Regions from separate parts of the Paraglaciecola sp. G1-13 genome, predicted to be linked through region 3. Evidence: predicted binding sites of a transcription regulator. Region 3 holds the regulator's gene; each other region holds the start of a gene.

Region 1 (4,294 bases), 510 kb from region 3:
CTGGTATACGACGCAAAAGAGCTAGGTGACTTAACTGCTGCAGTAAACACCGATCTGATGAACGTACTCGCTGACAAAGTGGACCCTGCATTACTTGATGCAGCGACACATGCAGCCAATAGCATCAACGACATCGCTAGCAACGTATCTGTTAGCTAATCACACACTAAAAAAGGAGAAACACCATGCAACTTAACTTCGCAACCCAAGGCGTAAATTTCATCGCATTCACTGACTATGCGCTGGTATATGACGCGCAAGAACTAGGTGACTTAACTGCCGCAGTAAACACCGATCTTATGAATGTACTCGCTGACAAAGTGGACCCTGCATTACTTGATGCAGCGACACATGCAGCCAATAGCATTAACGACATCGCTAGCAACGTATCTGTTAGCTAATAACACACTAAAAAAAGGAGAAACACCATGCAACTTAACTTCGCAACCCAAGGCGTAAATTTCATCGCATTCACTGACTATGCACTGGTATATGACGCGCAAGAACTAGGCAGCTTAACAGCCGCAGTAAACACCGACCTTATGAACGTACTCGCTGACAAAGTGGACCCTGCATTACTTGATGCAGCGACACATGCAGCCAATAGCATTAACGACATCGCTAGCAAAGTTTCTGTTAGCTAATAAGTGACCTGGCGGTGCAAGCCGCCCTTAATTTAAAAAGGATTCTTTATGAAAGGCTCGGCATTTTCAGTAAACGGTGTACACTTTTATTCAATGACAAACTATTACTTCATTGTAAAAACAGATGAAGTAGAAAATATAACAGCGATTGCAAACTCCGATTTGTTAAATCAACTCTATGACAAAATCGATCCGCAAATTATGGATGCTGCTACACAAGCTTCTGATTTGATTAGTTCAAGTACATTGGCTTAGCATATACGGCGCCAGTGGTAATTTGAATCCTGGCGCAGTCTTTCACTCATCATCACGCTTATTTTCCCCACCGAATGTATATCAGCAAACGATAATTTTTTAATATTTTGTGCCACTTCAATTTAGAAACACATATCAGCACCCTGACTTATCATCATTCGCTAAAGGCTGAAAAAGTAAACGCTTACTTACTAAAAAACCACAGTTACTTCAATGATATAGGCGTAGCTAACTCAGTCACCTTTTTGTATACAGTAGCTTATGTTCATGAAGTCGAGCTTCGCTTGCGCAGCTGTAGATTAATTAAAGTAGCCTAGGGAACGGCATTAACCTGTTCAAAATGACAATACAAGCGCTTAACAGGATACAGGCAACACTGTTCACCTATCCCTTTTTATAAGGCATAAGAGAGTTTGAGAAATGATCTAAAATACCATTTCAATAGATTATATTTATTAAAATATTTGATATCTATTACGGGGGAAATGAGAATACAGTTGGAAAGTAAAAAAGATGAATGTTCGGGCGACGTACAAAAGACGAGCGCCCAATAATATAGAATATATAATGTTAATGAATAGGATTGATATTTAAATTGTTGTCCACTTTAACCCATAGGGCGACAGATTTCTCTACCCCAATTTGCATCGCCTGACCATCTCCCATTCTGCGCATATTTACGCCCAAATACCGAAGAATTCGCTCACAGGCGGTGGTTGTTACCAGTACATAATCTGTAATGCCATTTTTAATCGCAAATGAATAAAATGAACTTACTAAAGCAGCTGTATCTTCGCTTGCGACTCGAGCAGATTTCCCTGTTCTATTTTTACTAATAGCAAAGCGACTTATTTCCCAAATATTTTTTTCTTCAGGTGCTAACTCCCCTCTCAATAAATCTGGGAATATATCTTTTAGCATATAACTTTTTGTTGTTGGTATTGCACGCCATCCACCAACAATATCATCGCTCTCATTCAACATAGCAATATAACTTGGCTGCTGGTTATCAAAAAAGTCTTTTTCCAAGCCTTTATCAGATTCAACATCCCAACCTAATCGCCCTTTAAAGACTTCAGATCTTAATTTGAACATATCATTAATTAACTCTGGATTACGTCCAAATTCATTATTGTTTTTATCTATTACTTTTATTTGTCTCATTGTGTTGAACCTAGTTTAGTTAACTTGCAACTAAGCATATTCAACGAAATTCAATAAATTCAGCTATCACATTTTACAGTAGGGTTTTAATCATTGTCCCTAGCCTAATTCCAATAATTTTCTCCTGTAGTATCTGACAGTATTTTTATAAAACACCGTTAGATCTAACAGGATATATAAACATTTAAAGCAGCTAAAATATCGAAATGGAGTTAAGTGGATACCGCAATGAACAACAATATTTTTGCTTTACGTTCTCGCTGTTTGTCGTTAGTAATAGATAAAGCAGCGTCTATTTCACATTATTGTGGCGCAGCTTGGTTATTTTGTCTTAAGGGCAAGATACTAAAGCTTCAAGGAAGCACTCAGCTGGAATCTGAAGCTCTGCTACTGAGTCAGATAAAGGCAAGTGGTGCCGGGGCAGACCTTTACTTGTCCTTGCCTCCAAATGCTTTGATTAAGGATAGTAACGCACTGGTTAAAAGTGCCACCGACGCAGGTATCGTCAACATTCTGTATCCGCGTATACCTGCTCATTTTAGGTTTAGTGACAATCATAAAACCAATTTTCTTTCTAACAATATCAACGTTATTGCTATCAACAATGCATTGATGGATCTCGGGACGGTTATAACCATGCAGACCAACGAACAAAAGAAAAGGCCTTGGATAAGTTGTATCACGTGTGCTGATCTGTCGGGCAGAAAAGCGGATTTCTCTACGTTTGATGAGGATATAGAAGCGATCAACTATATAAAAAGGCTGGTTAGCAATATGGAGTTTGTAGCTGAAGAGCCCGGTTGTTTGCCATTCAATGTCAGCAACACAAAAAATAATGCTAACAAAGCTGTTCAACATCACACTGTCAATAGTTTACTGGACGTGAAGAAACTTTTAGCACACGCGTGCGAACATAAAATGACCTGTGGACTGATCATTGTTCACACTGATTTAGCTAAAGAAATGATCGTGAGTGGCCTCGTCGACGAAATGATTTATTATCTATGCTTACACCAGACCGAACTCGAAAATACTCAACCGATAAACTTACTGAATAACGATTGGAAAATATCCAGCAGCTATCACTTCAGTAAGGGGATAAGGTTTAACGCTCGTCCTGAATCTGATATGACTAAACAACAATTTAACAGTGAGCATCGTTTATACCTAAATTAGATATTTGGTTTAATAATGCCCTTCTTGATCGCTAGCGCGACAGCATGCTGTCGATTAATAGCGCCTAGCTTGGTGTTTGAGTTACCTAAGTGAAATAAAACTGTTCGTTCAGAAACATTTATTATCTGCGAAATTTCCCAGGCTGTTTTACCTTCACAAGCCCAAAACAGGCATTCAAGTTCTCTTTTCGTTAGCTCCCGTCTATCTGTTTCGTCGCTTGCACTTATCTCAAGCAGAACGTATCGCTCGAATAAGTGCGTTGCAAATGTGTGGCAAAACATCTGAGCGTTATCTAATACTCTATTCGCATCGGAACGTTCATCTATCGCTACACTGAATACGGCGATATTCTCAGAAGTAGATCGAATAGGGATGCTTAGCCCATTGTACAAGCCATATGCCGCTGCTTTTTCGAAAACGAGCAAACCTTTAGTAGAAGAAAAATCTTGGTACTCAACGAGTTTGTCCCAGCGGATAGGAGATTGCTTTTCAAAGATGTATTTAACAACAGGGTCGTTTTGTTGTTCACTTTCCTTAAAGTAAAACTCGAGCCATTTCTCTGGATAATTCGAAATAACTCTAATCGTCGGTGAGTATGAGGATGTTTGCCCGATGACGCCCAATAAATAAAACGGGATATCAATTAGCTGACAGAACCTTTCGCAAGTTTCCTTTAGAGCATCAATTGAGCTACTTTCGTCTACACTTTCTAGTAATTCGTAGAATTCTTCGACTTGCATCATCCCTTCCTTGCTGGAAATGTTTTTAGATTTTAGTCACGAAGAGTGCGTTTGCGTCATTAAGCATGTAGCACTCGTTCATTTAATAACCAAGCTAGCAAAAAATGGTAAGTAAAACTACCAAAAGATCACACTATTAATCTGCAAACCTGTCAAAAGTAACAAGTAGGAAGTAGCACATAAGCTCCTACAATAGGGGTTCTGTAACCTACAGAGGTCATGCAATATGTCAAACGCAAGGTTTCCAAAAATACAAGTTCAGCTGGAAATACAAAAATTAAGCAAGTCGTACGACGAAAATCAAACAGCGCTCAA
Region 2 (4,294 bases), 920 kb from region 3:
TCTACGGCGATGGACCTCGCTCATATTTGTATGGGATATTAGACGTTGAAGGCTCAGCTACCGTTTTTGCCAATGGCATTACACCAACTAACGTAACCACAACTCCTGACGCAACCAACGTACCTGCTCCTGGCTCGTTAGCTTTGCTAGCGCTAGGTTTATTCGGCATCGCGTTACGTCGTCGTAAATAGTCATAATTCTGTGATTAACATTTGCGGATTGCTATTTTGCGGCATCTGCAAAACATAAGAAACCGCTAGCGTCACTATGCGCTAGCGGCTTTTATAGAGAAGCATACTAACTGGCCTTTTTCTTCTTACGCCACTTCTTTTTGTACGCAGGTTTGGTTGAGGCAAGGCCTGCGAACTGACTGGTATCGATGCGCTGACTGGCGTTAATTAACTCACCAATGGTGTGTGTCAGAGGTTGCATAAAATCTTGATAACGCATTTTACGTTGGGAAATTTTATCCAAATTGGCTTCCCATATAGCGGTCATATCGGGTTGGGTTGATTCGCTGGGCAGGGCATATATCAGCGCCTTGCCCGTGGGTGTGGCGTGTATTTCCTTGCCACTTTTTTGCATAAACTGTCGTTTAAACAATAAATCAATAATCGAGGCTCTGGTTGCCTCTGTGCCTAAACCGTCTGTGTCTTTAAGAATTTTCTTGATGTTAGCGTCCTGTACATAGCGGGCGATGCCTGTCATGGCGGCAAGTAAGGTCGCTTCGGTGAAGTGTTTAGGGGGCGAGGTTTGCTTTTCCACTAGCTGAGAGTCAACACAATCGAGCGCTTGGCCTTTCACCAAGGTGGGTAATGCAGGTTCGTTTTTTGTTTGGCTGTTCTCTGGTGTCGCTACGCCGTTTTGCTTGGTTAATACCAACCAGCCTTTATCTGTGGTGGCTTTTGCTTTAGCTACAAAGGTCCCCCCAGCGATCGTCACCACGGCTACTTGTTCTTGATACTTATGGGGGCCATAAAACTGCATAATGTACTGGGTGGCAATCAATTGATAAATTTTCGCCTCATCGTCACTTAAGCTTGATATGGCCTTGTTGCGGGAGGTGGGAATAATCGCATGGTGAGCATCTACTTTGCTATCGTTCCATGCTTTTGATTTTAATTTACTATTCGCATTATCCACGGCACTCTGCTGCTCTGGCGCATTGGCTTTAATGGCGCTTAATACTTTTGTCGCTTCGCTGAAATGCTCCATGGGTAAATAACGCGAATCAGAGCGGGGGTAGGTGATTAACTGGTGACGCTCGTACAAAGACTGGCACACAGTCAACACTGCCTTAGGTGACAAGTTAAAGCGTTTCGACGCATCAATTTGCAGCGCCGACAGGTTATAGGGCAGGGGGGGCGGACTTTGTTTATCCTTCACCGTATAAGACTCAACGACACCCGGTTGGCCCCGCGTTTTATTGACCACGGTTTCTGCGAGTTTCTTAACAATCACGCGACCTTCTTCATCCTGGTAAGGCTCGCAAGCTGCACTTGGCTGCCATTTTGCTGTGAACGTTTGGGCTGGTTGCTCGGTTTGAGTGGCGAGCGTCGCCATGACTTCATAGAAGGGTTTCGATTCAAACTGGGCTATTTCTGCATCCCGCCTGACCACTAAGCCCAGTACTGGGGTTTGTACTCTGCCGACCGACAGCACACCTGAGTAGCCGCCGCGCTGGCCGAGCAGAGTGTAAGCACGGGTTAAGTTAAGCCCATATAACCAATCCGCTCTTGAGCGTGCAAGGGCAGAAATAGACAAGCCAGTAAATTCACGATTGGGGCGAATATTAGTTAAGGATTTTTTAACTGCGTTTAGGTTTAAATCATTGATCAGTAAACGCCCAGCGTTATCGATAATATCGCGCTTAACTTTGCAGTAGGTGATGACTTCGTCCACTAAAAGCTGACCTTCACGGTCTGGATCTCCCGCGTTGACCACCTGAGATGCTGTTTTCAATAAACGTTTTATGACCGATAACTGTTTGCTGGTGCCTTTTTTGGGTACCAATATCCAATCTTGAGGCACGATAGGCAGGTGCTGCAAAGCCCATTTTGCATAAGCAGGGTCGTATTTATCAGGCTCAGCTTGTTCCAGCAAATGACCTATACACCAAGTGACGCAATCGCCATTTCCTAGCGTGATATAGCCATCATGCTTTTGTTGCTGACCGCTGAAGCCTTGCGCAATTGCACGGCCTAAACTGGGCTTCTCCGCTATATATAGGATCATTGAGATGGCGCTTAAGGTAATGTGACTGTATGTAAAGACAGTAGTGTAGCAATTAATTTTACTTGGGTGTAGCCAGAGCGATTTGTTTTTGAATGTTACCTTGCTTTTACAATGTTGGAATATCCCCTTTGGGGACAGAGCACGTGAGAGGGAAACCGTATTCATAAAAGTCAAAAAAGTAGTGGTTTTTTGTTTTCTACTTTGTATAATTAATGTTAACAATAAACAATTTTCAAAGTGGTCCCAGATGAAAAGTAGCAATGATAACTGTACGCAACCAGAAATTATGTCGCGCCGGGCGGCACTTAAATTCGTAGGAGCAGGGGTGGGAGCCGGAGTGCTTGCAGCCAGTGCAGGCTGTGCTCGCTCGTTGCAGAATCAAAAAGCGGATACCACACTAGCAAAATCAGCGGTAAATGCTGACGCTGAGCGCGTTACTCAAATGCAGGATAATTGGCAGCAAATCCATGATCGTGTTTGGCTCGGGGGCGAGTTTTGGGCTAACCCGATGGAAGATTGGCAAGTAAAAGAAGGTCATGCTCATTGCATTAACCCTGGTGGCAATCGCAGTGTTCATTCGCTAACGCATCAGTTAAAACATCAACAAGGTGACTTTGAAATACGTGTACGCTTACAAAATCTAGCGCCAAATGAAAACGACGGTGGTGGCGGTGTGCGCCTAGGCGCGCGCAGTGAGCTGAATGAATACCGCAGTAATTGTTTTGTGCGCGAAGGATATGATATTGGGGTGATTAAAAACACCTTAATTGTTGGCAGCGAGCGAATACCTCTGAAAATTGATATTGCTGATAAACCAGTGGATTTAATCATTTCGGGTAAGCCGCAAGTTGGCGCGATGTTACTCAATGTGGAGGTGCATCTAGCAGAAGATCAACGTTTGCTTGTGGGGCATTCATTGCTGGTATCAGCAGATGAAGTGCTCGGCAATGTAGCCCTTGTGAGTAATTTTGCGTTGCCAGCAACTGATTTTCAAACTGATGCCAAAGAGCATAATGGTAGCCGCTACCGTTTTAGTGACTGGCGTATGGCGGGGAGCGCATTCGAATACTTACCAGAGCAGCGCTTCGGCCCCATTTTGTGGACTATGTATACCTTGAGCGATTCCCAGAGCGAAAAGGGATTTGTGCTCAAACTCAGTGCCTTACTTGGGCCCCTAGGGGCAAAAGACAATCAGAGCGTAGAGCTTCAAGTTAAGCGCCGTGGTCAGTGGATTTCATTAGGGCATAGCCAGATTGATCCAGCTGCATCATTAGCGACCTTCACCCATGACAACTGGGACGAGAGCCAAAGCACAGAGTTTCGGGTGATATACAATCAATTACGCAAAGATGGCTCACACACCCCAGACATATACTCAGGGACCATTCAAGCAAATCCCAAAGACAGACCTTTACGTATGGCATCATTGACCTGCCAAAACGACTACGCATTTCCATATGCTCCAGTGGCTGAAAACCTACAAAAGCTTAACCCAGACTTAGTGTTTTTCTCTGGTGATCAGCTATACGAACATCACGGTGGTTTTGGTTATGTTAGGGCGCCAGCGCAGCGCGCAACACTGAATTATTTACGCATGTACTATCAATTTGGTTGGTCATTTAAAGAGGTGATGCGCGACCGTCCGACGGTATGTTTACCGGATGATCACGATGTACTACAAGGTAATTTATGGGGAGAGGGCGGTGCACCCATGCAACACATTGAACGGGACCCGTCTGCGAGCATTCTAGGGGGATACATTCAACCTATTTCTATGATTAACGTTGTGCACAAAACCAATACGTCACACCATCCTCAAGGATTTGATACAACGCCCAATCCAAGTGGTATTAGTAGCTACTATGGCAGCTTGATCTACGGTGATGTGGGATTTGCTATATTAGCTGACCGCCAATGGAAGAGTGCGCCTGAGGGAATTGGCGTTGTAGTGGGGGCAACGGGTCAAGATGAGGCGCCAGGTTATATAAACCCCGATTTTGATGGTCCGGACTTAGCCTTGTTAGGTCAACGTCAAGAGGCATATTTAAAGCAATGGGGA
Region 3 (4,294 bases):
CGTTAATGTCTTTCGCCTGAACTAGATCACCCGTATCGTTACCCCACGCATTTCGCTCATAGGTAATCACTGCGGCAAGTTCTGACATTGTTAACTGTTTAGCGAAGGCGGCCATTGCGGTACCTGATTTACCGTTAAGCACGATATCAATATGCGCAGCCATATCGTTCAGCGCAATGTCACTCCCTTTTAATGCTGGGAATACCCCTGGCAACCCTTCACCATTAGGCATATGACAGGCTGCACATGCAGAATTGTAAATTTTTTGACCATTGCTCATGAGCTCTTCTTTGCTCATGTTCATTGCTAGTAATCTTTGCTCTTCAGCTTTTGCCTGTTCTTGGATGGCTTGACGCTCGCCTATCCACTTATCATATTCGGCGGGCTCTTTTGCGATAACCACAACCGGCATGAACCCGTGATCCTTTCCGCATAATTCAGCACACTGCCCACGGTAAATACCCGGTTCATTGACCTTAGCCCAAGCATCATTAATAAAACCTGGATTAGCGTCTTGCTTGATTGCGAAGTCTGGTACCCACCAAGAATGAATAACATCGTCTGAGGTAATAAGAAAACGCACACGTTTATCGGTAGGGATCACCAAAGGTTGGTCTACTTCTAAGAGGTAATTAACACCCTTGTCTAATTTACCTGTAATCTCATCGGCTTGAGTTGCCATGCGAGAATAAAATTCGACGTCGTTATCCATGTACTTGTAGTGCCACTTCCATTGTGACCCTGTTACCAACACCGTCACTTCCGGTTCACTGGCATCCTCCATAGCGATCAACGTTTTGGCTGCAGGGATAGCCATTACAATGAGGATAATAAAAGGGATGACGGTCCAAGCGATTTCAACTTTAACACTCTCGTGGAAGTTTGCAGGCTTAGCCCCACGAGATTTACGATGAAATAAAATGGAGTAGAACATAGCGCCAAACACACCAACAGCGATAACCACACATATGATGAACATCAACATATGTAGGTCATATACCTCGGCGCTGATATCAGTCACACCTTTGCGCATGTTTAATTGGTACTGATCTAAGTCGGACACTGAATCTGCAAAAGCGGTGCTGCAATTAAATGCACCTAACATTGCCATTACACTCAACGAAATTTTCTTCACTCGACCCCCTGCTTGTCAAACGCGTAAAATAGTGGTGATAACCATCAAACTCTACGTTCTAATTTATTATTGTAAGGTTCAGCACGCGACAAGTTTTGTTACTGACTTGTTAATCGTGTAACAAGCATTACTCAAAATAGGGGGAGTAGTCCAGTTTTTTTGTATATTTTATATTCAATCGACCAAATTTTAATCAGTCTATCAGTGTGTTACGTTAACAACTCAGTAACAAACACATAGATTAAATGATATGCGAAAAGGCAATATGAGGTAGGTAAGATGGGATGTTTTCATGGAATAAAATAATATTTTCGAACTCCATTGCGAAGCTCGAAAATGATCAATAATGTAACAGCAAACTGCCTAAAAAAATGTTCAACTACATCCAGTCAGCATTACGAATAACACCAACAGCGATACCTTCGATATTAAAAGGCTGCGTCGCTAGATCGACTTTAATAGGTTGGAAATCCTCGTTTTCAGCATGTAGTACGACTTGTCGACCTTTTCGCTCAAGCCGTTTAACGGTTACATCTTCATCTACTCGCGCAACTACCACCTGACCATTATGCACATCCGTTGTTTTATGCACGGCCAGTAAATCACCATCCAAAATACCAATGTCTTTCATACTCATGCCGCTAACTCTAAGTAAAAAATCAGCGCTGGGTTTAAATAAACTTGGGTCAACTTTGTAATGCATTTCAACATGCTCTTGAGCCAAAATGGGCTCACCGGCGGCAACACGACCAATAAGCGGCAAACCTTGGTCTTCTAATTGATCTTCTAAAGGCTCAGTGAGCCTGATACCTCTTGACGTGCCGGGCAAGATCTCAATTGCTCCTTTACGAGCCAGAGCCTTGAGGTGTTCTTCAGCCGCATTTGCCGATTTAAAACCAAGGTGCCGTGCTATTTCTGCACGTGTTGGCGGCATGCCTGTTTCTAGCATGGTGGTTTTAATCAGTTGCAAGACTTCTTCTTGTCTGGGAGTTAGTGGACGCATACACAGCCTGTTGTTTCATACAGTTTAACTGTGAGTATATACAGTCGTTGCTAAATCTCAAATTTTTCTTCTTTGTTGTTTATTAAAGGTAATTTTCTATAAGACCTCTGACCTGTAAACTGATTACGCGGGGTGGAAAAGCCGAATAACGTGGTATCCTATACAGGTCTTTCATTATCTAGGTACCACTCTTATGGCATGGCTGCATAAACTGCTGCTGACAATGATATCTGTTCCGCTAAAATGGCTGGTTAAAGTTAATAGCATTCCTACAGATATAGCGACCGAACTTGGGATCGATACCACCAAACCCATTATTTATCTATTGCGCACACACTCGGTCACTGATCAATTTGCTTTAAAAATGTCTACCAATTCCCTAGGCTTGCCTAAGCCCTCCGAGCCGGTGCAAATCGGTGGTAAGGAATTACCCGCATGTTTGTTTTTACAACAACCACGTTCTTTGCTTACTCGAAAAGTGAAGATCACCAAAATTGCAGATGATGTTACTCGTCTGTTCCAGATCCACAGAGAGCACCCAGAGTTAGACTTGCAAATCGTCCCGGTTTCCATTTTTTGGGGCAGAGCACCCGGCCGAAAGCTATCCGGCTGGTCAGATATTATCGCCAACCAGGTATCTCCAAACTGGTTACGTAAGTTTTTTATTGTGCTGTTTTTAGGTAGAGATAACTTCGTTTGTTACAGCAAGGCTGTATCCTCTCGTACCATGGCAGATTTAAAAGGCAGTGATGAAGAAATAGGCCACAAGCTTATCCGCTTAGCGGGCACGCACTTTCATCGTCGCCGCCAAAATCTCATAGGCCCAATGTTACTCGAACGACAAGAATTATATAACGCAGTATTGGGCGCAGACTCTGTTCGCCAAGCAGTTAGCGACGAAGCGCGCAGCAAGAAGCAGTCAAATCACCAGATACAAGCCAAAGCGAAGAAATATGTCGATGAAATTGCCGCAGATTATCGCGAAGGGTTAGTAAGAATTGGCGACCGCTTACTCACAAAAATATGGAACAAAGTGTACAACGGCATTGAAGTAAAACATGCCGATAAAGTCAGGGCGTTAGCGCAAAATGGCCACGAAATTATCTACGTGCCGTGCCATAGAAGCCACATGGACTACCTCCTTTTAACTTATGTCATCTATCACGAAGGTTTAGTGACACCGCATATTGCTGCGGGTATCAATCTCAACTTTTGGCCGATTGGCGGAATTTTACGAAAATGTGGCGCATTCTTCTTACGTCGCAGCTTCGCCGGCAACAAGCTGTATACCGCGGTATTCAGAGAGTATTTAGAGCTACTTTTCAACAAAGGCTATTCCGTGAAGTATTATCCTGAAGGAGGCCGAAGTCGAACAGGTCGCTTACTACCGCCTAAAACGGGTATGTTGGCCATGACCCTTCAGGGACTGATTAAAGGCATTAACCGCCCCGTCAGTATTGTACCTGTATACATTGGCTACGAGCACGTAATGGAAGTCTCAAGCTATTTGAAAGAGCTCAAAGGCACAGACAAAAAGAAAGAATCTTTTTTTCAGGTGTTCTCCGCGGTACGTAAGCTGAAAAACTACGGAAACGGATTTTTAAATTTCGGTGATCCAATTAATTTAAGCAACTTTCTTGATAGCGAAGTGCCAGATTGGCGTGAAGCACAAAATTTAGAACCCGATAAAAAACCGCGCTGGTTAACCCCTGCCGTGAATACCTTAGCCAATGATGTTATGGGCCGAATCAACCAAGCGGCCGCTGTCAGCGGTATGTCACTGTGCGCCATGTGCTTACTTTCCGCTAAGAAACATGCAATGGCACAGGATGAACTCGAACGCGCCATTGACGACTACCTAGACTTGTTAAAGGCCGCGCCTTACAGTGACTTATCTAGCATCCCTGAGCTTGATGGCAAAGCATTGGTAGAAAATACGTTAAAGCTAAATAAGCTGGAAGTATCCCAAGACAGTTTTGGCACTATCATCTCCCTAAAACGCAAAAATGCGGTGGCATTGACCTATTATCGCAATAATATTTTGCATTTGTTTGCCCTACCTGGCTTAGTCAGCGCCATTGTATTTGCCCATAAAGGCTTGGCAAGGCCGCAAGTCATCTCCCTCGTTGGCCAGCTATATCCTTTGCTGCAGCGCG

What was found. Region 3 encodes LexA, which represses DNA repair genes until DNA is damaged. Its sites were predicted from a motif close to TACTGTATNNNNATACAGTA; they were not measured.
Region 1: a site for LexA is predicted at 2,186-2,205, ahead of AC0L6N_RS21950 (acyl-homoserine-lactone synthase). Genes of this name have one in related genera too.
Region 2: a site for LexA is predicted at 2,259-2,278, ahead of AC0L6N_RS01660 (DNA topoisomerase III). Genes of this name have one in related genera too.

What each region holds. Positions count from the first base shown of each region.
Region 1 is NZ_CM147903.1:5,144,586-5,148,879, reverse strand. Features, by position in the region: gene AC0L6N_RS21970 (hypothetical protein) at 1-159, shown strand, start outside; gene AC0L6N_RS21965 (hypothetical protein) at 186-401, shown strand; gene AC0L6N_RS21960 (hypothetical protein) at 429-644, shown strand; gene AC0L6N_RS21955 (hypothetical protein) at 693-899, shown strand; gene AC0L6N_RS21950 (acyl-homoserine-lactone synthase) at 1,470-2,063, opposite strand; gene AC0L6N_RS21945 (hypothetical protein) at 2,292-3,239, shown strand; gene AC0L6N_RS21940 (helix-turn-helix transcriptional regulator) at 3,236-3,982, opposite strand; gene AC0L6N_RS21935 (ATP-binding cassette domain-containing protein) at 4,206-4,294, shown strand, end outside.
Region 2 is NZ_CM147903.1:382,078-386,371, forward strand. Features, by position in the region: gene AC0L6N_RS01655 (PEP-CTERM sorting domain-containing protein) at 1-191, shown strand, start outside; gene AC0L6N_RS01660 (DNA topoisomerase III) at 298-2,235, opposite strand; gene AC0L6N_RS01665 (alkaline phosphatase D family protein) at 2,483-4,294, shown strand, end outside.
Region 3 is NZ_CM147903.1:4,639,464-4,643,757, forward strand. Features, by position in the region: gene coxB (cytochrome c oxidase subunit II) at 1-1,105, opposite strand, end outside; gene lexA (transcriptional repressor LexA) at 1,515-2,138, opposite strand; gene plsB (glycerol-3-phosphate 1-O-acyltransferase PlsB) at 2,332-4,294, shown strand, end outside.